Regions from separate parts of the Streptomyces coelicoflavus genome, predicted to be linked through region 1. Evidence: predicted binding sites of a transcription regulator. Region 1 holds the regulator's gene; the other holds the start of a gene.
What was found. Region 1 encodes HspR, which represses chaperone genes until heat shock. Its sites were predicted from a motif close to TTGAGNNNNNNNNNCTCAA; they were not measured.

Region 1 (14,424 bases):
ATGACCGCCTCGCAGCGGGACGTCGCCCTCAGCTCCGGACGGTTGGCTCGGGTCCTTCAGGACTGGATCGGCGCGCGCTTCCGCTTGCCCTCTCCCGACATCCCGACGCTCACATCCTTCAGCCGCCTCGGCTCGGACGAAGACCGAGTCCCTCACCCGGGGGAGGACGCGGGCACAGACGTGCCGGCCGAGGAAGCTGCCGCGCTGGTGCGGGCCCGTTGGGGTCTTGGCAACGCACCGATCCCGAATGCCGTGCACCTGCTGGAGGCGCACGGAGTGCGCGTCTTCTCGCTCTCCCGGGACTGCCCAGAGATCGACGCGTTCTCCTTCTGGGATCGTGGGATTCCGTTCGTGCTGTTGAGTACCGAGAAGACCGCGGAGCGCGGACGCTTCGACGCGGCCCACGAACTCGGACACCTCGTCCTCCATGGTGAGGAGCAGATGCCGCACGGTCCGCAAGCCGAAGCCGAGGCCCATCGGTTCGCAGCCGCGCTTCTGATGCCACGAGCGGACGTCCTCGCCCACGCCCCGCGCGGTGCGAGCACCAACTGGATCCTTCAGGCCAAGCGCCGCTGGAAGGTCGCCGCCATGGCGCTGGCCCACCGGCTGCACGAGCTGGGCCTGACGACCGAGTGGCAGTACCGAACTCACTGCGTGGAACTAGGCCGCCTCGGCTACCGCAAGTCCGAGCCGCGCAGTGGCGTGGTCCGCGAAACGTCCCAAATTCTGGGCAAGGTGTTCGCGACCCTGCGAAGTGAGGGCACAAGGCTCACTGACATCGCCCGCGAGCTGCATCTCCAGCCTGCCGACCTCAGTGACCTCGTCTTCGGCCTCGTCGTCACCACGCAGGAGGGTGAGGGGCGGCAGCGCACCGGTAAGACCGACCGGTCCCACCTGTCCGTCGTCCGGTGAGTCGACGAGGGCCGGCTCCGCGGCGCCTGTCGCGGCTCCGGGGCACGACGGAACAGCCACCAACGGCAAGGCCATGCTCCTGAACACGAAGCGGGCCCCGGCACCACGCCGTGGCCCGTTTCGCGTTGCCGGGTCAGCTGCAGCAGTCACAGCCGACCCGGCAGCCGCAGGCGTCTACTGCGGCCGCCACGGACGGGACCGCTGCGGCGGACGCGGGCGCGCAAACAGCCCATGCCGTGCTACGCGTCGCGGCCTTCCTTGATGGCGACGGCGGCGATGACGAGGGCGGTGACGGGACCAGCCCCCGCTCGACCTGCCCGCCTGGCTCCACATGGCCGGCCAACATCTACCTCGGCCCCGTGCCCGGGACCGAGCAGCCCACCTAAGCCTTGCGGCTGACCGCCGGCGCGCTGCCCACCCGCGCTGACGCGCCATGGCATTCAGTCGCGCCGTAGTCCTTCCGGTGGCCACGATCGCACAGTGACGTCGTGCCACCGCCTTACGGCGCGAACTGCTGCTTTGCGGAAGCTACTTCCCACCGACAGCGCAGAGAGTGGCGCAGGTCACACGAAATGCGTCTCGCGATTCGAGACGTTCCGGAGCCGGGTGGGCTGGAATGGCGTGTCAGGACCCACCTGGGCACCACCCGCCTGCACTTAGGGCACGCGGAGGGCACGCCACTCTGCGATTGGACTAGACGACAAGAAACCCCCGGCCTGATGGCCTGGGGGTTAAGAGTGGAGCGGGTGACGAGAATCGAACTCGCGCTCTCAGCTTGGGAAGCTGATGTTCTACCATTAAACTACACCCGCGTAAGACGCCGACCACGGCCGGTGTCTGGACGCTCGCTCACTCTACCCCATGCCCGGTCCCCGGTGTTCGCGCCCGTGGGGCCGTTGGTCGTTCCGGGGGGTGGATGCGGCTGCGGGGGCTCGGGGTTGGGGCGTACCGTGGGGGCCCCGAAGAGGGTGTGTGCGAGGGCGGAGTGCCGCCTGGAGAGTCGTCTCTTTCATCCCGTACTGTGGCTTTTGTCGTCAGGGTAGTAAGCCAGACGCGGCTCTTGGGGAAGGGACTTGAAGGACTTGATGGAGCGCACCGTCGTCCGCTGTGCCGATGGGCACGTATTCACCGCCAGCTCGTTCCCGATGCAGCAGGCCGAGCGACTCGGCCCCGGTCGGCTCGTCCGATGTCCGCGGTGTGCGCGGCTGCGGAGTGCCGTGCCCGTGGGTGCTGCGCAGAAGCGGTAGCGGACAGGCGCTGGCGGAGACGCGGCCGCGGAGACGCGGTAGCACAGACGCAGAGTGGTTCGGGCGCGTGGCGTGGCGGCGGTTGTCGTTGCTCCGCGCGCCTTGCGTATCCTCGGTGCGTGCTTCTCTCAGACAAGGACATCCGGGCCGAGATCGACGCCGGTCGGGTGCGGATCGATCCGTTCGACGACTCCATGGTGCAGCCGTCGAGCATCGACGTGCGCCTCGACCGCTACTTCCGGGTGTTCGAGAATCACCGGTACCCGCACATCGACCCCTCCGTCGAGCAGGTGGACCTGACCAGGCTCGTGGAGCCGGAGGGCGACGAGCCGTTCATCCTGCACCCCGGTGAGTTCGTGCTGGCCAGTACGTACGAGGTCGTCAGCCTCCCCGACGACCTCGCCTCGCGGCTCGAGGGCAAGAGTTCGCTCGGTCGGCTCGGCCTCGTCACGCACTCCACCGCCGGGTTCATCGACCCGGGATTCTCGGGGCACGTGACGCTGGAGCTGAGCAATCTCGCGACCCTGCCCATCAAGCTGTGGCCGGGGATGAAGATCGGGCAGCTGTGCCTGTTCCGGCTCACCTCGCCGGCCGAGCACCCGTACGGGAGCGAGCGCTACGGGTCCCGTTACCAGGGCCAGCGAGGGCCGACGGCCTCCCGGTCCTACCTCAATTTCCATCGGACCCAGGTATGAGCTGCGGTATGAGCGGCGAGAACGCAGGCGGGACGCACGCATGAGTGATGTTCGGGAGAATCTGACCTACGAGCAGTTCGGCGTCGCCGTGCGCGAGCTGGCGCAGGCCGTCGCCGACGACGGCTACGAGCCGGACATAGTGCTGTCCATCGCGCGCGGCGGTGTCTTCGTCGCGGGCGGGCTCGCGTACGCGCTGGACTGCAAGAACATCCACCTCGTGAACGTGGAGTTCTACACGGGCGTCGGCACCACCCTCGACATGCCCGTCATGCTCGCGCCGGTCCCGAACGTCATCGACTTCTCCGACAAGAAGGTCCTGATCACCGACGACGTCGCCGACACCGGCAAGACGCTCAAGCTGGTGCGGGACTTCTGCCTCGACACGGTCGCCGAGGTCCGCAGCGCGGTGATCTATGAGAAGTCGCACTCTCTCGTCCAGTGCGAGTACGTGTGGAAGCGGACCGACGAGTGGATCAACTTCCCGTGGTCCGTGCTGCCTCCCGTCGTGCGGCGGGAGGGCCAGGTGCTCGACGCCTGACCGGGCGGACCGGCGGACAGCGGCGACGCGACGCTGCGCGAAGGGCCCCGGCGTGACGTACACGCCGGGGCCCTTCCACCTGTCCGGGACTAGAACGTGCCCAGCTTCACGATCGACAGCAGGGCGATCAGCTGGATCGCGGACGCGCCCAGCGCCTTCGGCCAGGGCAGGTCGTGGGAGCGGCTGACCATCAGGGTGAGGAGGGCGCCGGCCGCGACCCAGGTGGCCCAGCCGAGGATCTGGACGAAGGGCGCGTCGCCGCCGGCGAACATCGCGACGACCAGGCGCGGGGCGTCCGTGAGGGACATGATCAGCATGGAGAGGCCGACCGTCGGCTGCCAGGCGCCGTCGCCGCCGAGCTGGCGGGCCAGGGTGTGGGTGACCACGCCCAGGACGAAGGCGCTCAGCACCAGCGCCACCGCCGTGGTCAGGACGATCGGGATGGCGTTGGAGAGGGTGGCGCTGATCGCCTCCTCGCGGGCGCCGTCGAAGCCGAAGACCGCCAGCAGGCCGTAGAGGAACGTCACGACGAGGGCGGGGACCCACATCGCGTAGTCCCGCATCTGGAGGAAGGTCTGGTTGGGCGCGAGGACGATGCCCTTCAGCAGGTCCTTCCAGTGCAGGCGGGGGCCGACCGGGCCGGGCGCGGGGGCGGAACCGGCGCGGTAGGTGTCGCCCTGGTTGTAGGGGTCGTCGACCGTGAACGCCTGGGTGTGGCCCGGGTTGTTGGCCGCGTACGGGTTGTACGGGGCCTGCTGGGGCTGCCCGTGCCCGCCGGGTCCGTAGCCGCCGTCGCCGAAGTACTCCGGCTCGCCGTGGCCGCCGCCGTGACCGCCGCCGTGGGCCTGCGGCCACGGGGATCCGCCGGGGGCCGGGCCGGGGGCGCCACCTCCGTACGGCGGCTGCGGGTACGGCTGCCGAGGCGCCGCAGGTCCGCCGTACGGCGGTCTCTGGGGCGCCTGCTGTCCGTACGGAGGGCGTTGCGGTCGCGCGTTTGGAGCGCCGTTGTCCCGGCCGCGTCCGATCCTGAATCCAGCCACGCCTTCGAACGTACCTGGTCCCGGAGAGTGACGTGCGGGGCCCGGCCGTTCGGGGGTCCTTTGCTGCCGAGCTGTGACATCCCTTACGGGGGGTCCCCGAGGCCTCCCCGAGGACCGGCCGGCGGGAACCGCGGGTCCGCCCGCCGGTCCCCTACGGGGTCAGGAACTGCGACGTCGAGAACGTCACCGCGGCCCGTGCCGTGACCACGCCCTTGGTCGTGCCCCGGTGGACCTCGACGGTGTCCTCGGTGTCGCCCCGGTACGTCCGCAGCACCAGGTCCGCCAGGCCGTCGCCGTCGAAGTCGCCTGCCGTCAGCACCCGTGTCGTGCCCGCCGACGAGGGCCGGACCGTGACCGCGTCCCGCGTCGTGGGGCCCGTCCCGCGGCCGGGATACACACGTACTCCGGAGCCGCTGGAGACCAGTTCGCTCAGGCCGTCGCCGTCGAAGTCGGCGGCGTCGAGCATCGTGCCGGGGGTGTCGAAGGTGCCGCGTACGCCGGTGGGCAGGTCGTAGCGCAGCGCGGTGCCGTCCAGGGTGCCCACGGCCGCGTCCAGTGCCCTGCCCCGGCCGAAGGCGCCGAGGGCGACGTCGACGCCGGTGGGCAGGGTGGTCCCGGTGCGGTCCGGGCCGTCGGGGCCGCCGAGGACGACGGCGGCCTTGCCGGGGCCCGCCGAGGCGCGGACGACCAGGTCGTCGTAGCCGTCGCGGTTCACGTCGGCGGCGGGGCCGGTGGGTGCCTCGCCGGGGGAGGGGAGGGGCGCGGCGGCCACGTGCGGGGCGCCCTCGCGGGTGAAGGGGCCGCGCAGGTAGCTGAGGCGGCCGGTCGAGGCGTGGAGGACGAGGTCCTCGGCGCCGTCGCCGTCGAAGTCGCCGCACACCGGGCGCTCGGGCCAGTCGTTGCCGTACCGGGCCCGGTCGGGCACGGTCAGCGGGACGGCGCGGCCGGCCGGTCCGGCCGGGGAGCCGAAGAGGAGCTGGAGCGGGACCGGGGGGCGGCCCTGGCCGTCGTAGGGCGGGTCGGTGGTGACCACCAGGTCGGTGAAGCCGTCGCCGTCCAGGTCGCAGGCGGCCTCCGCCTCGAAGACGGCCGGCGACCGGCCGTCCACCGGCGCCGCGTGCCGCGTGGGGGTGAGCAACTGCCGGGCTCCCGGCACCAGTCCGCGGGGTGAGCCGTAGACGATGCCGATGCCGGCGTCGTCCGCGTGGCTCTCCGCCGTGACCAGGGAGTCGAGGACCAGGTCGCGGTGACCGTCCCCGTTGAAGTCGTCGGGGACCTCGCTGCCCCGGCCGCGCGGGACGGGGAGCAGGGCGGGGGCCTGGGCGGCGCGTACGGGGGTCGCAGCGGCGTCCTTGGTGGCGTGTGCGGGGCCGTGGCCGCAGGCGGCGAGCAGCAGCACCGCACCGCAGGCGGCTGCGCCGGTCACAGTGTGTCTTCGCAGGCGCACCGTTCACCTCGTCCGTATCGACCCGTATCACCCTCACCGACAACGACCGGGTAATGATGCACGTGTTCGACACGCGACGACACCCCCGGGTTCGTACGGAACCCGGGGGTGTCGGTCGAGAACGCGGCCGGAAGGCGGCTACTTCACCGGCTCCGGCGTCGGCTCGTTCTCCGGCTCCGGCTCGCCGGTCGGGTCGGCCGGGGTCTTGACGGAGTCCAGCAGCAGCTGGGCGACGTCGACGACCTGGATGGACTCCTTGGCCTTGCCGTCGTTCTTCTTGCCGTTGACCGAGTCCGTGAGCATGACCAGGCAGAAGGGGCAGGCGGTCGAGACGATGTCGGGGTTGACCGACAGGGCCTCGTCGACGCGCTCGTTGTTGATGCGCTTGCCGATCCGCTCCTCCATCCACATCCGCGCGCCGCCGGCGCCGCAGCAGAAGCCGCGCTCCTTGTGGCGGTGCATCTCCTCGTTGCGGACGCCCGGGACGGCGGCGATGATCTCGCGCGGCGGGGTGTAGATCTTGTTGTGACGGCCCAGGTAGCACGGGTCGTGGTAGGTGATGATGCCCTCGACCGGGGTGACCGGGAGCAGCTTGCCCTCGTCGACCAGGTGCTGGAGCAGCTGGGTGTGGTGGATGACCTCGTAGTCGCCGCCGAGCTGCGGGTACTCGTTGCCGAGGGTGTTGAGGCAGTGCGGGCAGGTGGCGACGATCTTCTTCGCCGACTTGGGCTTCGCCGACTCGGGCACCACCTTGCCGTCGTCGTCCATCTCCTCGCCGAAGGCGGCGTTGAGGGACATGACGTTCTCCATGCCGAGCTCCTGGAACAGGGGCTCGTTGCCGAGGCGGCGGGCGGAGTCGCCGGTGCACTTCTCGTCGCCGCCCATGATCGCGAACTTGACGCCCGCGATGTGGAGCAGCTCGGCGAAGGCCTTGGTGGTCTTCTTGGCGCGGTCCTCCAGGGCGCCGGCGCAGCCGACCCAGTACAGGTACTCGACCTCGGTGAGGTCCTCGATGTCCTTGCCGACGACCGGGACCTCGAAGTCCAGCTCCTTGAGCCACTCCAGGCGCTGCTTCTTCGCCAGGCCCCAGGGGTTGCCCTTCTTCTCCAGGTTCTTGAGCATCGTGCCCGCCTCGGACGGGAACGCCGACTCGATCATGACCTGGTAGCGGCGCATGTCGACGATGTGGTCGACGTGCTCGATGTCGACGGGGCACTGCTCGACGCAGGCGCCGCAGGTGGTGCAGGACCACAGGACGTCCGGGTCGATGACGCCCTGCTCCTCGAGGGTGCCGATCAGCGGGCGCTCGGCCTCCGCAAGCGCGGCGGCCGGGACACCGGCGAGCTGCTCGGCGGACGCCTTCTCCTCGCCCTCCATCGTCTTGCCGCCGCCGGCCAGCAGGTAGGGGGCCTTGGCGTGCGCGTGGTCGCGCAGGGACATGATCAGGAGCTTGGGGGAGAGCGGCTTGCCGGTGTTCCAGGCGGGGCACTGCGACTGGCAGCGGCCGCACTCGGTGCAGGTGGAGAAGTCCAGCAGGCCCTTCCACGAGAACTGCTCGACCTGGGAGACGCCGAAGACGTCGTCGTCGCCGGGGTCGGTGAAGTCGATCGGCTTGCCGCCCGAGGTCATCGGCAGCAGCGCGCCGAGCGCGGTGCCGCCCTTGGCGTCCCGCTTGAACCAGATGTTCGGGAAGGCCAGGAAGCGGTGCCAGGCGACGCCCATGTCGGTCTTCAGCGCGACCGTGATCATCCAGATGAAGGAGGTCGCGATCTTCAGCGCGGCGAAGAAGTAGACGAGGTTCTGGAGCGTGCCGAGGTCTGCGTCCCGGAGCGCCGAGACGACCGGGTACGAGATGAAGAACGACGCCTCGTAGCCGTCGACGTGGTGGAGGGCGCCCTCCAGCGCGTGCAGCATGAAGATGCAGACGCCGACGATGAGGATGACGGCCTCGACGAAGTACGCCTGGCCGAAGTTGGAGCCGGCGAAGCGGGACTTGCGGCCCGGCTTGCGCGGGTGGGACAGCTGCCGGATGCCGATGAGCACCAGGATGCCGAGCACCGTCATCGTGCCGATGAACTCGACGAAGACGTTGTACGGCGCCCAGTCGCCGATGACCGGCAGGATCCAGTCGGCCTGGAAGAGCTGGCCGATGGCGTTGACGATGGTCAGCAGCAGGGAGAAGAAGCCCACCGCGACGAACCAGTGCGCCACACCGACGATGCCCCAGCGGTTCATCCGGGTGTGGCCGAGGAACTCCCTGACCACGGTGACGGTGCGGTCCACGGGGTCGTTGGTCCGCGTTCCGGCCGGCACCGGCTGTCCCAGCCGCATGTAGGTGACGATCTGCAGGACGGCGCGGCCGAACAGTGCGACGCCGACCACGATCAGGACCAGCGACACGATGATCGCGGCGAGTTGCATTTGGGGGCTCCTCGGGCCTGCGAGGTTACGAGGGGGGGCGGTGATACTCGGTGGTACTGGGTCTTACTCGGTATTACTAAGCGGTAACTTATTCAGTCCGTCTGAGACTACCCCCATCCTCCGCCGCACTGTAGTCGGACGTGCGGTGATCTGCGTCGCTGAGGCAACCCTGACCCCGTCGGCGGCGTCAGGAATCACCGGCGCCACTCCGGGCAACCGGAGTCGCGGGCGGCGCGTCCTTCCGTGGGGCGATTTTTCCGCTTCGTCGGGCCGGTGGTGATGAGAAGGTGCAGGTCAGCGCGTCGTTGCGCGTAAGGAACGGATAAGAGTTGAGCCTGCCCCGCTCACCTCTGTTGACCCAGTGCCGGGCGTCATGCACACTTGAGCCTGTTCCACTCAAGTCAGCTGGAGGTTATTCACCATGGCACGTGCGGTCGGCATCGACCTGGGCACGACTAACTCCGTCGTCAGCGTTCTGGAGGGCGGCGAGCCCACCGTCATCACCAACGCCGAGGGCGCCAGGACCACGCCGTCCGTCGTCGCCTTCGCCAAGAACGGTGAGGTGCTCGTCGGCGAGGTCGCCAAGCGCCAGGCGGTCACGAACGTCGACAGGACCATCCGCTCGGTCAAGCGCCACATGGGCACCGACTGGAAGGTCAACCTGGACGGCAAGGACTTCAACCCGCAGCAGATCAGCGCCTTCGTGCTGCAGAAGCTGAAGCGGGACGCCGAGTCCTACCTGGGCGAGAAGGTGACCGACGCGGTCATCACCGTCCCGGCGTACTTCAACGACGCCGAGCGCCAGGCCACCAAGGAGGCCGGTGAGATCGCGGGCCTCAACGTCCTGCGCATCGTCAACGAGCCCACCGCCGCCGCGCTGGCGTACGGCCTCGACAAGGACGAGCAGGTCATCCTGGTCTTCGACCTCGGTGGCGGTACGTTCGACGTCTCGCTGCTCGAGATCGGCGACGGCGTCGTCGAGGTGAAGGCCACCAACGGTGACAACAACCTCGGTGGCGACGACTGGGACCAGCGCGTCGTCGACTACCTGGTCAAGCAGTTCCAGTCCGGCCACGGCGTGGACCTCGGCAAGGACAAGATGGCCCTCCAGCGCCTGCGCGAGGCCGCCGAGAAGGCCAAGATCGAGCTGTCCTCGTCCACCGAGACCTCGATCAACCTCCCCTACATCACGGCGTCCGCCGAGGGCCCGCTGCACCTGGACGAGAAGCTCACCCGCGCCCAGTTCCAGCAGCTGACCTCCGACCTGCTGGAGCGCTGCAAGACGCCGTTCCACAACGTCATCAAGGACGCCGGCATCCAGCTGTCCGAGATCGACCACGTCGTTCTCGTCGGCGGCTCCACCCGTATGCCCGCCGTCGCCGAGCTCGTCAAGGAGCTGACCGGCGGCAAGGACGCCAACAAGGGCGTCAACCCGGACGAGGTCGTCGCCATCGGCGCCGCCCTCCAGGCCGGTGTCCTCAAGGGCGAGGTCAAGGACGTCCTGCTGCTCGACGTCACCCCGCTGTCCCTCGGCATCGAGACCAAGGGCGGCATCATGACCAAGCTGATCGAGCGGAACACGACGATCCCGACCAAGCGCTCGGAGATCTTCACCACCGCCGAGGACAACCAGCCCTCCGTGCAGATCCAGGTCTACCAGGGCGAGCGCGAGATCGCGGCGTACAACAAGAAGCTCGGGATGTTCGAGCTGACCGGTCTGCCGCCGGCGCCCCGCGGCGTCCCGCAGATCGAGGTCGCCTTCGACATCGACGCCAACGGCATCATGCACGTGACCGCGAAGGACCTGGGCACGGGCAAGGAGCAGAAGATGACCGTCACCGGCGGCTCCTCGCTGCCGAAGGACGAGGTCGACCGGATGCGCCAGGAGGCCGAGAAGTACGCGGAGGAGGACCACGCCCGCCGCGAGGCCGCCGAGTCCCGCAACCAGGGCGAGCAGCTCGTCTACCAGACGGAGAAGTTCCTCAAGGACAACGAGGACAAGGTCCCCGGCGAGGTGAAGACCGAGGTCGAGGGTGCCGTCGCCGAGCTGAAGGAGAAGCTCAAGGGCGAGGACACCGCCGAGATCCGCACCGCCACCGAGAAGGTCGCCGCCGTCTCGCAGAAGCTGGGCCAGGCCATGTACGCCGACGCCCAGGGCGCGCAGGCCGCCGGCGGCGAGGCCCCGGGCGCCGACGCGGGTGCCGGTGCCGACGGCAAGGGTGCCGACGACGACGTCGTCGACGCCGAGATCGTGGACGACGAGCGCAAGGACGGTGCGGCGTGACCGAGGAGACCCCGGGCTTCGACGAGAAGCCCGACGTCCCCTCTGGCGCCACCCCCGACGCCGCCGAGCCGCAGGCCGCCTCCGAAGAGGGGGCGGCCCCGGCCGGGGACGCAAGTGAGAACGCGGGCCTGGTGGCCCAGCTGGACCAGGCACGTACGGCGCTCGGCGAGCGCACGGCGGACCTCCAGCGCCTCCAGGCCGAGTACCAGAACTACCGCCGCCGGGTCGAGCGGGACCGCGTCGCGGTCAAGGAGATCGCCGTGGCGAACCTCCTGTCCGAGCTGCTTCCCGTACTCGACGACATCGGCCGCGCCCAGGAGCACGGCGAACTGGTCGGCGGCTTCAAGTCGGTCGCGGACTCGCTGGAGACGGTCATCGCCAAGATGGGCCTCCAGCAGTTCGGCAAGGAGGGCGAGCCCTTCGACCCGACGATCCACGAGGCCCTGATGCACTCCTACGCACCGGACGTCACCGAGACGACCTGCGTGGCGATCCTGCAGCCCGGGTACCGGATCGGCGAACGCACCATCCGCCCCGCGCGGGTGGCGGTCGCCGAGCCGCAGCCGGGCGCCCAGACGGTCAAGCCGGCGGAGTCCGGCTCCGAGGGGCAGGACGGCTCCGACGCGGAGGACGGCGCCGGGACCAAGGAGAGCGGTGGCCCGGACGAGGGCTGAGCTCGAAGTGACACGCAGGACGCGAGAGGAGGGACGTCGGGGATGAGCACGAAGGACTTCATCGAGAAGGACTACTACAAGGTTCTCGGCGTCCCCAAGGACGCCACCGAGGCCGAGATCAAGAAGGCGTACCGGAAGCTCGCCCGCGAGAACCACCCGGACGCCAACAAGGGGAACGTCAAGGCGGAGGAGCGCTTCAAGGAGATCTCCGAGGCCAACGACATCCTCGGCGACCCCAAGAAGCGCAAGGAGTACGACGAGGCCCGCAGCCTCTTCGGCAACGGCGGCTTCCGTCCGGGGCCGGGCGCGGGCGGCGGCACCTTCAACTTCGACCTGGGCGACCTCTTCGGAGGCGGCGCCCAGGGCGGGGGCCAGGGGGGCGCCGGCGGCTTCGGCGGCGGCCTCGGGGACGTCTTCGGCGGCCTGTTCAACCGCACCGGAGGCTCACCGGGCACCGGCACGCGCACGCAGCCGCGGCGCGGGCAGGACATCGAGTCCGAGGTCACCCTGAGCTTCATCGAGGCCATCGAGGGCGCGACCGTGCCGCTCAGGATGTCCTCGCAGGCGCCCTGCAAGGCCTGTTCCGGCACCGGCGACAAGAACGGCACGCCGCGCGTGTGCCCGACCTGCGTCGGCACCGGGCAGGTCGCCCGCGGCTCGGGCGGCGGCTTCTCGCTCACCGACCCGTGCCCCGACTGCAAGGGCCGCGGTCTGATCGCCGAGGACCCCTGCGACGTCTGCAAGGGCTCCGGACGCGCCAAGTCCTCGCGGACGATGCAGGTCCGTATCCCCGCCGGGGTCTCGGACGGGCAGCGCATCCGGCTGCGCGGCAAGGGCACGCCGGGCGAGCGGGGCGGCCCGGCGGGCGACCTGTACGTGGTCGTGCACGTCAAGGAACACCCCGTCTTCGGCCGCCGGGGCGACAACCTCACCGTCACCGTCCCGGTCACCTACGCCGAGGCGGCCCTCGGCGGCGAGGTCAGGGTCCCGACCCTGGGCGGTCCTCCCGTCACGCTGAAGCTGCCGGCCGGCACGCCGGGCGGCCGCACCATGCGGGCCCGGGGCAAGGGCGCGGTCCGCAAGGACGGCACCCGCGGCGACCTCCTGGTCACCGTGGAGGTGAGTGTTCCGAAGGACCTGACGGGGAAGGCTCGTGACGCGCTCGAGGCGTATCGCGAGGCGACCGCGGACGAGGATCCGCGGGCGGAGTTGTTCCAGGCCGCGAAGGGAGCTTGACGGGAATGGACGGTCGTCGACGCAACCCGTACGAACTGACCGAGGACACCCCGGTCTACGTCATCTCGGTGGCGGCCCAGCTCTCCGGACTGCACCCGCAGACGCTGCGGCAGTACGACCGTCTCGGCCTGGTCTCCCCCGACCGCACGGCGGGCCGCGGCCGGCGCTACTCGGCCCGCGACATCGAACTGCTTCGGCAGGTCCAGCAGTTGTCGCAGGACGAGGGCATCAACCTGGCCGGAATCAAGCGCATCATCGAGCTGGAGAACCAGGTCGCCGCGCTCCAGGCCCGGGCGGCGGAGCTGGCCGCCGCGCTCGACGGCGCGGCCACGGCGATGCGCCAGCGCGAGGCCGCGGTGCACGCCTCCTACCGCCGTGACCTGGTCCCCTACCAAGAGGTACAGCAGACCAGCGCGTTGGTGGTCTGGCGCCCCAAGCGCCACGGACAGTCCCCGGACTGACCGGGACCGGCAGGCGGCACAAGGGAATACGGCATCGACAGCCCCGGAGGACCGCCCGTCCCCCGGGGCTGGTTCACAACGGTGCTGTCTCATTGGTCTAGTACTTCTTGACGATTTGGTGAAGACAGCGTTGGCTTCCTTCACCGGGCGTTGCCGGGGCCCCGGGGGGCACTGGAGTCACCCGGTTCACCCGGGTCCACCCGGTTCGTCCACCACGCCCGTGTGTCGGAAGGCAAAGCGCAGTGAGTAGCCGTGCCCGTCGTATCGCCATATCCGTGGCCGCGCCCCTGATGACCCTCTCGCTGGCCTCCTGCGGTGTGCTGGGCGCATCGGAGAGCAGCGACGACGCGAGCCCGACCAAGGGCAACGACATCACCATCGGGTTGCTGCTGCCGGAGAAGGAGAACACCCGCTACGAGCAGTTCGACTACCCCTTCTTCAAGGCCAAGGTCGGCGAGCTCACGCGCGACGAGGGCAACGTCAAGTACGCCAACGCCGAGGCCAGCGCCACCAAGCAGGCCGACCAGATGCAGCAGATGGTCAACGACAAGGTCGACGTCATCGTGCTGGACGCGGTCGACGCGCACGCCATCGCGGACGGCGTGCGGAAGGCGAAGGACGCCGGCATCCCCGTCATCGCCTACGACCGGCTGGCCGAGGGTCCGATCGACGCCTACATCTCCTTCGACAACGAGCTGGTCGGCGAGGTCCAGGGCCGCTCCCTCATCGAGGCGCTCGGCGGCGACCCGGCCGGCTCCGACAAGATCGTCATGATGAACGGCTCGTCGACCGACCCGAACGCCAAACAGTTCAAGGCGGGCGCGCTGTCCGAGCTGAACGGCAAGGTGACGATCGCCCAGTCCTTCGACACCAAGGACTGGAAGCCGGAGAACGCCGAGGCGAACATGACCGAGGCGATCGAGAAGATCGGCAAGAAGAACATCGCGGGCGTCTACTCCGCCAACGACGGCATGGCCGGCGGCATCATCAAGGCCCTCGAGGACGCGGGCGTCACGGACCTGCCCCCGATCACCGGCCAGGACGCCGAACTCGCCGCCGTCCAGCGGATCGTCACCGGCGAGCAGTACATGAGCGTGTACAAGTCCTATCCGCAGGAGGCCGCGAACGCCGCGGAGATGGCCGTCGCCCGGGTCCAGGGCCGCGACATCCAGTTCGAGGCGCTCGCCCGCGACAAGGTCGACAGCCCCACCCACAAGGGCATCCCCGCCCAGCTCGTCCCCGTCGTCGCCCTCACCAAGGACAACATCAAGGACACGGTCGTCGCGGACGAGTTCTACAAGATCAGCGACATCTGCACCGCCAAGTACGCGGACGCCTGCGCGGAGGCGGGGCTGAAGTAGGGCCGGCGTCCCCCCCGAAGGTGGGGGGGCATACCCCCCAACAGGGGGATTCTCCTGTCGGTCGCCCCGGGACAGTCTGGGAGTCACAGGAACCGCACAGCCAACTCC
Region 2 (14,424 bases), 1.3 Mb from region 1:
CTCGGTCCGGGTCTCCGGGTCCGCCAGGGCCGGGAGGAAGAGGGCCATCGTGGCGTCGTCGGGGAGGTCGCTGCCGGGGGCGGCACCGTCCCCGGGGGCCGGCGCGTCCTGGCCGGGCTGCTCCGGGACGGGTCCGTCCGCCGGTGCCGCGTGCCGGTCCGCGGCGGGGTCGTGGGAGTCGCCGGGGACCGTCGGGCGGGCGGCGCCCGTGCCCTCCGGCGTCTCGGCCCGCGCGGGCTCCGGGTCCGGGGTCTCGCGGCCGTGGCTCTCCCGGCCCGCGGGGTCCGGGCCGGCGATCTCCCGGCCCGGGGTTTCGGGCGACGCCGTCTCCGTGGCCTCGGCCGCCTCCGCGGCGGGGCCCGACGCACCGAGGGACACGGCGGCGCCCGGCTCCGAAGCGTCCGGGGACACGGCAGCGCCCGGGGCCGATGCGCCCGGGGACGCGTCCGCCTCGGCACGGCGTACGGCTTCCTCCGCCGAGGCGACCAGCGGGTCGGTGCCGGGCTCCGGGGCCGGGCCGGCTTCCGTCCCGGCGTCGGGTTCCGCCCGCTCGGCCTTCTCCGCCCGCCCGTGCAGGACGTTGGAGTTGGCCTCCGCGTCGGCGCCAGGCAGGGAGAAGGAGCCGGTGCCGTCGGACACGGGCACCGTCGGGGCCAGCGCGGCCGGCGGGGCCGCGGCGAGCAGGGCGCCCGGGAGCACGACGACGGCCGCGACCCCGCCCTGCTTCTGCTCCCGCAGCCGTACCCGCGCCCCGTGCCGGTGGGCGAGCCGGGCGACGACGTAGAGGCCGAGCCCGAGACCGTCCTCGCCCTCCTGGTCGAACGGCGCCTCCGGGTCGAAGTCGGTGAGGCGGGCGTTGAGCCGCTGGAGGCGTTCGGTGTCCATGCCGATGCCCTCGTCCTGGACGGAGAGCATCACCTCGCCGTTCTCCAGGAGCCACCCGGAGACCTCGACGGGCAGGTCCGGCGGCGAGAAGGAGGTGGCGTTCTCCAGCAGTTCGGCCAGCAGGTGGGAGAGGTCGTCGGCGGCGAAGCCGGCCACGTGGGCGTGTGGCGGCAGCGCGGCGATGCGCACCCGCTCGTACCGCTCGATCTCGCTGACCGCGGCGCGGACCACGTCGACCAGCGGCACCGGCGAGGCACTGTGCTGGACGTGCTCGGTGCCGGCGAGGACGAGGAGGTTCTCGCTGTGCCGGCGCATCACCGTGGCGAAGTGGTCGAGCTTGAACAGGGTGGCGAGACGGTCCGGGTCCTGCTCGCGCTCCTCCAGGCTCTCGATGACGGCGAGTTGCCGCTCGACCAGGCCGAGGGTGCGCAGTGCGAGGTTGACGAAGGTGGAGCCGATGCTCTTGCGCACCACCTCCAGCTGGGCGGCGGACTCGGCGAGTTCGGTGCGCAGCCCCTCGCGGGCGTCGGCCATCTTCTGCCGCTGGCCGACGAGGTGCTTGCGGTCGGACTCCAGCGTGGCGACCCGCCCGGCGAGCGTGGCGGCGTGCGTGTGCAGGGCGTTGACGGAGCGGACGACCTGCGCGAACTCGTCGTTGCGGCCGGTGAAGGCGACCGGCTCCTCGGCCGTCGGGTCCTCCGCGCCGGCCAGCCGGGCCGAGCCGCGGCGCAGCACCGACAGCGGCCGGGTGAGGGTGCGGGCCAGGGCGGTGGCGATACCGATCGTGAGCAGGATCAGGGCGCCGAGGACGGCGATCCGGATCTCCAGCGCGGTGACGTCGTCGTCGCGCAGCTGCTCCAGGGACTTGACGCGCTTCTCGTACAGGGCGGACTCGGCGCCGCGCATCGCGTCGACGCGGGCGGAGAGCGCGGCGCCCAGCTTCTTGGTGCTGGTGCGCAGATCGCCGTCGGAGAGCGTCGGCTCGTCGGTGAGGCCGGCGAGGTACTTCTCGGCGGAGTTGACCTCGGGCCCGGCGACGGTGGCGTCGAAGCTGCTCCGCGCCTCCTTGGGGGCGCCGTCGCGGAAGTCGGCGAGGGCGGCGTCGGAGCGGACCCGGGCCTGCTGGGCGGCGGCGGAGAGCGCGTCGCGCTGCTCGGCGTCGGCGTCCGAGGTGGTCGACGTCTCGGTCGGCAGGCCGGTGATCGGGTCGATGACGGTCTGGGTGGTGCTGGGCACGTTGAGGGCCGCGAGCAGCAGACCGCGGGTGGCGGCGGCCTGCTGTACGGCGGTGTCCAGCTCGGCGAGGGCGTACGCGCCGGCGCCCGCGCGGGGCGGCATCTCCTCGCCCAGCTTCTCGGCCAGGGCGTGGAGTTCGGTGATCGCCTCCGAGTACGCCTCGTGGGCCTCGAGGGCGGTGCTCTTGCCGGTGAGCGCGGCCCGGCGCAGCGCGGCGACGGCGTCGAGGTCCTCGCGCAGGGAGGCGGGCGTGTCCGGGTCGGCGCGCAGTTCCTCGACCTGGCGGTCGACGCGGGCGCTGCGCTGCTCGGAGGGCGCCTTGGACTTGGGCCGGCCCGCCGCGATGTACGGGGTGACCTCGTCCCGCTCGTCGGCCAGGGAGTGGGCGAGGGTCAGCGCACCCTGGGTCTGCTCGGCGAGCGTCACCAGTTCCTGGGAGTCGTTCAGTTGGCCCGAGGCGGCCACGACCGACGGAGCTCCGGCCCCGGCGACGGCGGCTGCCACGACCGCCACGGCGACGATCAGCCGGTTGCGTACGTGGGTGGGACGGCCCTTGCCCACGGGTGCCTCCGGCTGCGGAGGGGTGGAGGTTCCGGGGGTGCCGGGGATCTGCTCCGCGCTCCCCGCGGGGGCCGTCTGCTTGCCTGTGCGACGAGGCCGCGTCTTCTGCACCGGTGCTCGCATTCCTGACTCGTGTACCCGTGGGCCCGGGTGGCGCTCCGTCAACTGGCCGGTCGGGGGCGCGTGCACCCTCCGCCGGACGCTGGGCCGTCCCCCGGCCGCCGGCAGCGCGTCGGGCGGGGAGACCGCGTGAGCGGGGCAGGCCCCCCACCGGTTCCCGACCCTCCCAGTGCCGGTGGGCGGTGAGCGCGCATCATCCGACCCGCCACCCGAAGGAGTGAACCCCGGAGGGGAGTTGAGGAGCAAGTTCCCCTGGCTCGTGCCGCACGGTAGTCCGGCGGGCCGGTTGGACGTCTGCGACGGGCGGTGGCACTATGTGCCGCCACGCGCCGCCGGAGGATGGAATTCCAGCCCAAATCCGGCGCCTGACCTGCGTCGCCGCGTCGATTCGGGGAGAATCCGGGGAAGGTGCCAGCCTTTTGCGGACGCTGTGAAGGGCTCGTGCAGACTGGCCGGATGCGTACGGAACTCGTCTCGGAACCAGGCCTCGCCGACCAGCCCAACGAGGACTTCGCGAGCGTCGGACTACCGGCCTCGGGACGGGGCGGTTCACTCGTCGTCCTCGACGGTGTGACACCGCCGCGGACCGCGACGGGGTGTCTGCATTCGGTGCCCTGGTTCACGGCGCGCCTCGGCGGGGCGCTGACCGAACTGACCGTTTCACTCCCGGATCTCCCCCTCGCCGAGGCCCTGTCCCGCGCCATCGCTCGTACCGCGGGAGCCCACGCGGAAACCTGTGACCTTTCTCACCCGCGCACCCCACAGGCAACCGTGGTCCTCGCCCGCTGGTCCCCGGCCGCGGTCGAGTACCTGGTCCTGTCCGACTCGGCGCTGCTGCTGGAGGCCCCCGACGGCACCCTCACGCCCGTCCTGGACGACCGGCTGTCCCGGCTGCCCCGCTCGGCCCTCGCCACCGACGCGATGGTCGACGCCACCCTGCGCAACAAGGAGGGCGGTTTCTTCACGGCCGCGGCCGATCCCGGGGTGGCGGCACGGGCGGTGACGGGCACGCTGCCGCGCGAGGGGGTGCGGACGGTGGCGGCGCTGACGGACGGGGCCGCACGCTGGGTGGAGAAGTTCGGTGAGGGCGACTGGACGGAGTGCCTGGCGCTGGTGCGCAAACAGGGTGCGCGGGCGCTGGTGGACCGGGTGCGGGAGCTGGAACTCCTGGACGCCGCGGGCGAGCGGGCGTTCCTGGGCCGCAGCAAGACGCACGACGACGCGACGGTGGTCTACGCCGAGCTGTGAGCGCGCCGGCCGTCCACGCCGAGCCGTGGGACGCCGAGTCGCAGGGCGGGGGTGGTGAAAGGAGCGGTGCCCGGCGCTACTTCTCCATCCCGCGGTTGAGTTCGCGCAGCAGGCGGGCCAGTTCCGACACCTCGCGCTGGTCCCAGTCGGCGAGCCGGCGGGCGTACCGGGCGCGGCGGGCATCCCGGACCCGGCCGACGCGTTCCTGTCCCTCGGCCGTGAGGGTGACCAGCCAGGCCCGGCCGTCGGCGGGGTCGGGCTCGCGGGCGACGAGCCCGAGTTCCTCCAAGGCGTGCAGCTGGCGGGACATGGTCGCCTTGCCGACGCCGATGAAGGCGGCGAGTTCGGTGGCGCGCTGGCCGCCGCACTCGCCGAGCCGGACCAGCAGGCCGTACGCCGACGACTCGAGGTCGGGGTGGACCTCCCGGGCCATCTCGCCCTGGTTGGCCCGGGCCCGCCGCAGCAGCACCGTCATCTCCCGCTCCAGGGCGAGGAACTCGGGCTGGTTCACACCACTGCCGGACGGGTGGGATTCAACTCCGCGACCGCCGCCGTTCCCGTCTTCGTGCACGTCAGCCCCTGCCTCTATTTTCCCGGTCCTGAAAGTTTCCGCCATCGGCCGCCATCACCGCAGCTCGCCAAGTATTTCGCAGGCTTAGACCAACGGCGGCTTCCGGCGCCTCTTCCCACCCCCGTTCTACGTGCGTAGCGTCTTCACCGGACCCTGGCTGGCATGCGCACGCCATTCGTGTCACCGATGGGTCCTCCCCACTCGCGCATCCCCCACCGAGCACCACCGAGCCATCGGAGGGCACGTCATGCTCGTGCACAGACCCGGATCGGCCCGCGGACGGCGTTTCGCCGTCACCGGGATCCTGCTCGCCGCGTTCTCCCTCGTGTTCACCCTTCCCGCCGACGCGTCGACCTCCGCCGACGTCCCGCCGCGCGGCTCCGCCCACATGGGCATGGGCGTCGCGGCCCACGACGGCGAACACGGCACCCCCGTCCCGGGCCGCGCGGCCCAGACCGAGGGCGTCGACGTCTCCAGCCACCAGGGCAACGTGGCCTGGTCGACCCTGTGGAACAGCGGAGTCAAGTGGGCCTACGCCAAGGCCACCGAGGGGACGTACTACACCAACCCCTACTTCGCCCAGCAGTACAACGGCTCCTACAACGTCGGCATGATCCGCGGCGCGTACCACTTCGCCACCCCGGACACGACGAGCGGCGCCACCCAGGCCAACTACTTCGTCGACCACGGCGGCGGCTGGTCCAGGGACGGCAAGACGCTGCCGGGCGCGCTCGACATCGAGTGGAACCCGTACGGCGCCACCTGCTACGGCAAGTCGCAGAGCGGGATGGTCTCCTGGATCCGCGACTTCCTGAACACGTACAAGGCCCGGACCGGCCGGGACGCCGTGATCTACACGGCCACCAGCTGGTGGACCCAGTGCACCGGCAACTACGGCGGTTTCGCGACGAACAACCCGCTGTGGGTCGCGCGGTACGCCTCGACGGTGGGCACGCTGCCGGCCGGCTGGGGCTACTACACGATGTGGCAGTACACGTCGTCCGGTCCGACGGTCGGCGACCACAACAAGTTCAACGGCGCGCTGGACCGCGTCCAGGCCCTCGCGAACGGCTGACCGCCGGTACGTCACGGACAAGCGAAGGCCCGGGCTCCTTTCCCAGGAACCCGGGCCTTCCCTTTCCTCATCCGATCGCGTCCGTCACGCCGCGACCGGAACCTCCGGCTTCGCCCCGTTGGTCGCGGGAGCGAGCGCCAGTTCCAGGACCTGGCGGACGTCGGTGACGGCGTGGACGTCGAGCTTGTCCAGCACCTGGGCCGGGACGTCGTCCAGGTCGGGCTCGTTGCGCTTGGGGATGATCACCGTGGTGATCCCCGCCCGGTGCGCGGCGAGCAGCTTCTGCTTGACCCCGCCGATCGGCAGCACCCGCCCGGTCAGCGAGACCTCGCCGGTCATCGCCACGTCGGTGCGGACCAGCCGGCCCGAGAGCAGCGAGGCGAGGGCCGTGGTCATGGTGACGCCGGCGCTCGGGCCGTCCTTGGGGACCGCGCCCGCCGGGAAGTGGATGTGCGCTCCCCGGTCCTTCAGGTCGCCCACCGGCAGCTCCAGCTCGGCGCCGTGACTGCGCAGGAAGCTCAGCGCGATCTGCGCCGACTCCTTCATCACGTCGCCCAGCTGACCGGTCAGGGTCAGCCCCGCCGCGCCGGTCTCCGGGTCGGCCAGCGACGCCTCGACGTAGAGGACGTCGCCGCCCGCGCCGGTGACCGCGAGGCCGGTGGCGACGCCGGGCACCGCGGTGCGCCGCTCGGCCGGGTCCTGGGCGGACTCGGGCACGTGGTGCGGCCGCCCGATGAGACCGCGCAGGTCGGCCTCGGTGACGGTGAACGGCAGCTCCCGCTCGCCCAGCTCGTGCTGGGCCGCCACCTTGCGCAGCAGCCGCGCGACGGACCGCTCCAGGGTGCGCACGCCCGCCTCGCGGGTGTACTCGCCCGCCAGCTTGCGCAGCGCGCCCTCGTCGACGGTGACCTCGTCCGCGTCGAGTCCGGCACGCTCCAGCTGGCGCGGGAGCAGGTGGTCACGGGCGATGACGACCTTCTCGTCCTCGGTGTAGCCGTCGAGCCTGACCAGCTCCATGCGGTCGAGCAGGGCCTCCGGGATGGCCTCCAGGACGTTGGCGGTGGCGAGGAAGACCACGTCGGACAGGTCCAGCTCGACCTCCAGGTAGTGGTCCCGGAAGGTGTGGTTCTGGGCCGGGTCGAGGACCTCCAGCAGGGCGGCGGCCGGGTCGCCCCGGAAGTCGGAGCCCACCTTGTCGATCTCGTCGAGCAGGACGACCGGGTTCATGGACCCCGCCTCCTTGATCGCCCGCACGATCCGGCCGGGCAGCGCGCCGACGTACGTACGCCGGTGGCCGCGGATCTCGGCCTCGTCGCGGACGCCGCCGAGGGCGACGCGGACGAACTTGCGGCCCATCGCGTGGGCGACGGACTCGCCGAGGCTGGTCTTGCCGACGCCGGGCGGGCCGACCAGGGCGAGCACGGCACCGCCGCGCCGGCCGCCGACCACGCCGAGGCCCCGGTCGCCGCGCCGCTTGCGCACGGCCAGGTACTCGGTGATGCGCTCCTTCACGTCCTCCAGGCCCGCGTGCTCGGCGTCGAGCACCGCCTGGGCGCCCTGGATGTCGTAGGCGTCCTCGGTGCGCTCGCTCCACGGCATCTCCAGGACCGTGTCGAGCCAGGTGCGGATCCAGGAGCCCTCGGGCGACTGGTCGGAGGACCGCTCCAGCTTGTCGACCTCCTTGAGCGCGGCCTCGCGGACCTTCTCGGGCAGGTCGGCGGCCTCCACGCGGGCGCGGTAGTCGTCGGACTCCTCACCGTCCTGCTCGCCGTTGATCTCGCGCAGTTCCTTGCGGACGGCTTCGAGCTGGCGGCGCAGCAGGAACTCCCGCTGCTGCTTGTCGACGCCCTCCTGGACGTCCTTGGCGATGGTCTCGGCGACGTCCTGTTCGGCGAGGTGGTCGCGCAGCTGCTGGGTGGCGAGCTTGAGACGGGCCACCGGGTCGGTGGTCTCGAGCAGCTCGACCTTCTGCTCGGTGGTCAGGAACGGCGAGTATCCGGAGTTGTCGGCGAGCGCGGACACGTCGTCGATGGCCTGGACCCGGTCGACGACCTGCCAGGCGCCGCGCTTGCGCAGCCAGGCGGTGGCGAGCGCCTTGTACTCCTTCACCAGCTCGGCCACCTGGCCGGGCAACGGCTCGGGGACGGTCTCGTCGACCCGGGTGCCCTCGACCCAGAGCGCGGCGCCGGGGCCGGTGGTGCCGGCGCCGATGCGCACCCGGCCCCGGCCGCGGATCAGGGCGCCCGGGTCGCCGTCGGCCAGGCGGCCGACCTGTTCGACCGTGCCGAGGACGCCGGTGGCGGCGTGGGCACCGTCGATGCGCGGGACGAGGAGGACCCGGGGCTTGCCGGGCTCGGACCTGGCGGCGGCCTGGGCGGCCTCCACCGCGGCCCGTACCTCGGCGTCGCTCAGGTCCAGGGGGACGACCATGCCGGGCAGGACCACTTCGTCGTCGAGCGGCAGCACGGGCAGGGTGAGCGGTGTGAAGGCGGCGGACTCAGCAGCCATGATCTCCCCTTCGGCAGTCAAGTTGAGTTACATCGACTCAATGAAAGGGAGTCCCGGATTGTTCCCCAAGGCTTGTTCGCTGTGAGCGATCAAGCGCCACGGGGCGCTTCCGGCCTGTGGGGACAGCACCGCCGCACCGGCCCGCATTCCTTCGCCGGGACGAGTGCCAGGATGGGCCGATGCCCCTCACTACCCACGACTCTTCCGACGCCCCCGAGGTGCTGGACCGCCGCGAGGGTCCGTACGGCGAGGTGGTCCTGCGCCGGCACGGGACGTTGCTCCAGATCATCGCGAACGGCTGCTTCCTGATGGACACCTCGGACGGGCGTTCGGAGCGGCGCCTGGTCGACGCGGCGGCCGACGCGCTCGCCGCCACCGGCGGACGCACCGCGGCGCACCTGCTCGTCGGCGGCCTCGGCGTCGGCTTCTCCCTCGTCCACGCGGCCGCCGATCCCCGCTGGGGCCGGATCGCGGTCGTCGAACGCGAGCGCGCCATCATCGACTGGCACCGCACCGGACCGCTGGCGGCGCTCACCGCCGACGCGCTGGCCGATCCGCGCACGGAGATCGTCGAGGCGGACCTGGTCGGTTACGTCAATGAGACATCCGACACGTACGACGCCCTCTGCCTCGACATCGACAACGGCCCCGGCTGGACCGTCACCGAGGGCAACGGTGGGCTGTACGCGCCGTCCGGACTGGCGGGCTGCGCGCGGCTGTTGAGGCCCGGCGGGGTGCTCGCCGTATGGTCCGCGCAGCCCTCTCCAGAATTCGAAGAAACCTTGCGTAATGCCGGTTTCCAGCAGGTGCGTACCGAAGAGATCCCCGTTGCCCGGGGCGTTCCGGACGTCGTTCACATCGGCGTAGGGCCTGGATAGCAAAGGCGCGGTGACTCCCCGTACGCTGCTGCCCTGACGCGGATCATTCAAGCGTCAAGCGCAGTCATGGGATCACCCCACGGATTCCGGAAAGCACACCTCAGGGGCGGGCGATGGAGCAGACACAGACCTCCCACAACGGCACGGCCACCCAGGGCGCCCAGCGCCGGGTGCTGGTGGTCGAGGACGATCAGACGATCGTGGACGCCATCGCGACCCGCCTGCGCGCCGAAGGGTTCCTGGTGCAAACGGCGGGCGACGGTCCGTCCGCCGTCGACACGGCCGAGGCTTGGCAGCCCGACCTGCTGATCCTCGACATCATGCTGCCCGGCTTCGACGGCCTGGAGGTCTGCCGCCGCGTGCAGGCCCAGCGGCCGGTGCCGGTGCTGATGCTCACCGCGCGCGACGACGAGACGGACATGCTGGTCGGCCTCGGCGTCGGCGCCGACGACTACATGACCAAGCCGTTCTCGATGCGCGAGCTGGCCGCCCGCGTGCACGTGCTGCTGCGGCGGGTCGAGCGGGCCGTGGTGGCCGCCTCGACGCCGCGCAGCGGCATCCTGCGCCTGGGCGAGCTGGAGATCGACCACGCGCAGCGCCGGGTGCGGGTGCGCAGCGAGGACGTCCACCTCACGCCGACCGAGTTCGACCTGCTGGTCTGCCTGGCGAACACGCCGCGCGCGGTGCTCTCCCGCGAGCAGCTGCTCGCCGAGGTCTGGGACTGGGCCGACGCCTCGGGCACCCGGACCGTGGACAGCCACATCAAGGCGCTGCGCCGGAAGATCGGCGCCGAGCGCATCCGCACCGTGCACGGCGTGGGCTACGCGTTGGAGACACCGACGCCATGAGCCGGGGACGGGAAGCCGCACGGAGGAGCCCCGGCCCCCGGAGAGCCGGGGATCCCTGGGGTGGCGTACGCCCGTTCTCGATCAAGACCAAGCTGGGCGCGCTGGTCGTCACGTCGGTGCTGATCACCACCGGCCTGTCGGTGATAGCGGTGCACACCAAGACGGAGCTGCGCTTCATCACGGTGTTCTCGATGATCGCCACGCTGCTGATCACGCAGTTCGTGGCGCACTCGCTGACCGCGCCGCTGGACGAGATGAACGCCGTCGCCCGGTCCATCTCGCACGGCGACTACACCCGCCGGGTGCGGGAGAACCGCCGCGACGAGCTGGGCGACCTGGCCGTCACCATCAACCGCATGGCCGACGACCTGGAGGCCCAGGACCTCCAGCGCAAGGAGCTGGTGGCGAACGTCTCGCACGAGCTGCGCACCCCCATCGCGGGCCTGCGCGCGGTGCTGGAGAACATCGTCGACGGGGTCACCGAGGCCGACCCCGAGACCATGCGCACGGCGCTCGGGCAGACCGAGCGGCTCGGCCGGCTGGTGGAGACGCTCCTCGACCTCTCCCGCCTGGACAACGGCGTCATACCGCTGCGCAAGCGGCGCTTCGAGGTGTGGCCCTACCTCGCGGGCGTGCTGAAGGAGGCGAACATGCTCGCCTCGGCCCGCGCGGGCATCGCCTCGGGGTCCGGCAGCCACACCCGCACCGACGTCCATCTGGCCCTCGACGTCTTCCCCGGGGATCTGACCGCGCACGCCGACCCCGAGCGCATCCACCAGGTCGTCGCCAACCTGATCGACAACGCCGTCAAGCACAGCCCGCCGCACGGCCGGGTGACGGTCCGGGCGCGGCGCGGGGAGCTGCCGGAGTCCCTGGAGCTGGAGGTCCTCGACGAAGGGCCCGGCATTCCGCGCTCGGAGTGGCGCCGGGTGTTCGAGCGTTTCAACCGGGGTTCGGTGTCGCGGCCGCACGGTCCGGGCAGCGACGGAGGCACCGGTCTGGGGCTCGCGATCGCCCGCTGGGCGGTGGATCTGCACGGCGGCCGGATCGGGGTGGCCGAATCCGAGCGGGGCTGCCGGATTCTCATCACTCTTCCGGGCCTGCCGTCACGGTCCGGTTGACGTAGGGTTCGAAGCGGAGCATCAAGATCCACTGCATCCGCGCTGGCGGACACGTGTGATCAGGCACAGGACCGCGTCGTCGGGGCGCCGGGCCTCGGTCTCCCCATCCCTCACACAGCGGAACCTCGCTTGTTTCCCGCCATTTCCAGCGCTGAAACGCGGTCTGCGATGTGACTTACGCGACGATGAACGGGCCCAGCCTGACCTTCCGGTGCCGGTAGGCGTAGCCTTGATTCCCGCTGTCCACCATCCTTGTGAAGCGGAAGAGGGCGGTTCTCGCCGTGTCGCCACAGTCCCCCAGTAACTCGAGCATCTCGACCGACACCGACCAAGCGGGCACCGCGGGTAAGAACCCCGCGGCCGCCTTCGGTGCCAATGAGTGGCTCGTCGACGAGATTTATCAGCAGTACCTCCAGGACCCGAACTCCGTGGACCGAGCCTGGTGGGACTTCTTCGCCGACTACAAGCCCGGAGCGGCGGCCCAGCCGGCCGCCGGCACGGCGACCGCGGCCCCCGGCAGCACGCCGCAGGCCGCGCCCGCCCCGCAGGCACCGGCCCCCGCCCCGGCCCAGCCGAAGGCCGCCACCCCGGCGCCCGCGAAGCCGGCCGCGCAGCCCGCCGCCGCGGCCCCGGCCGCTCCGGCCGCCAAGCCCGCCGCGGCCCCGGCCAAGCCCGCCGCCAAGCCGCAGGCGAAGGCCGCCGCGCCCGCCAAGGACGCCGACGCCGCCCCCGAGGGCCCCGAGCTGGTGACCCTGCGCGGCCCGGCCGCCGCGGTCGCGAAGAACATGAACGCCTCGCTGGAGCTGCCCACGGCCACGTCCGTGCGCGCGGTCCCGGTGAAGCTGCTGTTCGACAACCGCATCGTCATCAACAACCACCTCAAGCGCGCCCGGGGCGGGAAGATCTCCTTCACGCACCTGATCGGCTACGCGATGGTGCAGGCCATCAAGGCCATGCCGGCGATGAACCACTCGTTCGGCGAGAAGGACGGCAAGCCGACCCTGGTCAAGCCGGCCCACATCAACCTCGGCCTCGCCATCGACCTGGTCAAGCCCAACGGCGACCGCCAGCTGGTCGTCGCGGCGATCAAGAAGGCCGAGACGCTGAACTTCTTCGAGTTCTGGCAGGCCTACGAGGACATCGTCCGTCGCGCCCGCGACAACAAGCTGACGATGGACGACTTCACCGGCGTCACGGTCTCCCTGACCAACCCCGGCGGCCTCGGCACCGTCCACTCCGTGCCGCGCCTGATGCCCGGCCAGTCGGTCATCCTGGGCGTCGGCTCCATGGACTACCCGGCGGAGTTCCAGGGCACCAGCCAGGACACCCTGAACAAGCTCGGCATCTCGAAGGTCATGACGCTCACGTCGACCTACGACCACCGGGTGATCCAGGGCGCCGCCTCCGGCGAGTTCCTGCGCCAGGTCGCCAACCTGCTCCTGGGCGAGAGCGGCTTCTACGACGAGATCTTCAAGGCGCTGCGCATCCCCTACGAGCCGGTCCGCTGGCTCAAGGACATCGACGCCTCGCACGACGACGACGTCACCAAGGCCGCCCGCGTCTTCGAGCTGATCCACTCCTACCGGGTCCGCGGCCACGTCATGGCCGACACCGACCCGCTGGAGTACCAGCAGCGCAAGCACCCCGACCTGGACATCACCGAGCACGGGCTCACCCTGTGGGACCTGGAGCGCGAGTTCGCGGTCGGCGGCTTCGCCGGCAAGTCCCTGATGAAGCTGCGCGACATCCTCGGCGTGCTGCGCGACTCGTACTGCCGCACCACGGGCGTCGAGTTCATGCACATCCAGGACCCCAAGCAGCGCAAGTGGATCCAGGACCGCATCGAGCGCTCGCACACCAAGCCGGAGCGCGAGGAGCAGCTGCGCATCCTGCGCCGGCTGAACGCGGCGGAGGCCTTCGAGACCTTCCTCCAGACCAAGTACGTCGGCCAGAAGCGGTTCTCCCTGGAGGGCGGCGAGTCCGTCATCCCGCTGCTCGACGCGGTCATCGACTCGGCGGCCGAGTCCCGCCTGGACGAGGTCGTCATCGGCATGGCCCACCGCGGCCGGCTGAACGTGCTGGCCAACGTGGTCGGCAAGTCGTACGCGCAGATCTTCCGCGAGTTCGAGGGCAATCTCGACCCGAAGTCGATGCACGGCTCCGGCGACGTGAAGTACCACCTGGGCGCCGAGGGCACCTTCACCGGCCTGGACGGCGAGCAGATCAACGTCTCGCTGGTCGCCAACCCCTCGCACCTGGAGGCGGTCGACCCGGTCCTGGAGGGCGTCTCCCGCGCCAAGCAGGACATCATCAACAAGGGCGGCACGGACTTCACCGTCCTGCCGGTGGCGATCCACGGCGACGCGGCCTTCGCGGGCCAGGGCGTGGTGGCCGAGACCCTGAACATGTCGCAGCTGCGCGGCTACCGCACCGGCGGCACGGTCCACGTGGTCATCAACAACCAGGTCGGCTTCACCGCCGCCCCGGAGTCCTCGCGTTCCTCCATGTACGCCACCGACGTGGCCCGCATGATCGAGGCCCCGATCTTCCACGTGAACGGCGACGACCCGGAGGCCTGCGTCCGCGTGGCGCGGCTGGCCTTCGAGTTCCGCCAGGCGTTCAACAAGGACGTGGTGATCGACCTCCTGTGCTACCGCCGCCGCGGTCACAACGAGACCGACAACCCGGCCTTCACCCAGCCGCTGATGTACGACCTGATCGACAAGAAGCGCTCGGTGCGCAAGCTGTACACCGAGTCCCTCATCGGTCGCGGCGACATCACGCTGGAGGAGGCCGAGCAGGCGCTCCAGGACTACCAGGGCCAGCTGGAGAAGGTCTTCACCGAGGTCCGCGAGGCCGTCTCGCAGCCGGCGTCCGCGGAGCCCTCGGAGCCGCAGGCGGAGTTCCCGGTCGCCGTGAACACCGCGATCACCGCCGAGACCGTCAAGCGGATCGCCGAGTCCCAGGTCAACATCCCCGACCACGTCACCGTGCACCCGCGGCTGCTGCCGCAGCTCCAGCGCCGCGCGGCGATGGTCGAGGACGGCACGATCGACTGGGGCATGGGCGAGACCCTCGCCGTCGGCTCCCTCCTGCTGGACGGCGTCCCGGTCCGGCTGACCGGCCAGGACTCGCAGCGCGGCACCTTCGGCCAGCGCCACGCGGTCGTCATCGACCGTGAGACGGGCGACGAGTTCACGCCGCTGCTGTACCTGTCCGAGGACCAGGCCCGGTACAACGTCTACAACTCCCTGCTCTCCGAGTACGCGGTGATGGGCTTCGAGTACGGCTACTCGCTGGCCCGCCCGGACGCGCTGGTGATGTGGGAGGCGCAGTTCGGCGACTTCGTCAACGGCGCGCAGACGGTCGTGGA

Region 2: a site for HspR is predicted at 8,227-8,245, ahead of lon (endopeptidase La). Genes of this name have one in related genera too.

The regions. Positions count from the first base shown of each region.
Region 1 is NZ_CP108218.1:3,983,409-3,997,832, reverse strand. Features, by position in the region: gene OHA99_RS17570 (helix-turn-helix domain-containing protein) at 1-912, shown strand, start outside; tRNA gene OHA99_RS17565 (tRNA-Gly) at 1,651-1,724, opposite strand; gene dcd (dCTP deaminase) at 2,279-2,854, shown strand; gene OHA99_RS17555 (phosphoribosyltransferase) at 2,895-3,392, shown strand; gene OHA99_RS17550 (Yip1 family protein) at 3,482-4,432, opposite strand; gene OHA99_RS17545 (FG-GAP repeat domain-containing protein) at 4,584-5,858, opposite strand; gene OHA99_RS17540 (heterodisulfide reductase-related iron-sulfur binding cluster) at 6,018-8,300, opposite strand; gene dnaK (molecular chaperone DnaK) at 8,722-10,584, shown strand; gene grpE (nucleotide exchange factor GrpE) at 10,581-11,258, shown strand; gene dnaJ (molecular chaperone DnaJ) at 11,301-12,494, shown strand; gene OHA99_RS17520 (heat shock protein transcriptional repressor HspR) at 12,500-12,955, shown strand; gene OHA99_RS17515 (substrate-binding domain-containing protein) at 13,198-14,316, shown strand.
Region 2 is NZ_CP108218.1:2,714,171-2,728,594, forward strand. Features, by position in the region: gene OHA99_RS11835 (nitrate- and nitrite sensing domain-containing protein) at 1-2,805, opposite strand, end outside; gene OHA99_RS11840 (protein phosphatase 2C domain-containing protein) at 3,259-4,050, shown strand; gene OHA99_RS11845 (MarR family winged helix-turn-helix transcriptional regulator) at 4,127-4,621, opposite strand; gene OHA99_RS11850 (lysozyme) at 4,869-5,696, shown strand; gene lon (endopeptidase La) at 5,781-8,204, opposite strand; gene OHA99_RS11860 (spermidine synthase) at 8,384-9,082, shown strand; gene OHA99_RS11865 (response regulator transcription factor) at 9,196-9,930, shown strand; gene OHA99_RS11870 (cell wall metabolism sensor histidine kinase WalK) at 9,927-11,051, shown strand; gene OHA99_RS11875 (multifunctional oxoglutarate decarboxylase/oxoglutarate dehydrogenase thiamine pyrophosphate-binding subunit/dihydrolipoyllysine-residue succinyltransferase subunit) at 11,333-14,424, shown strand, end outside.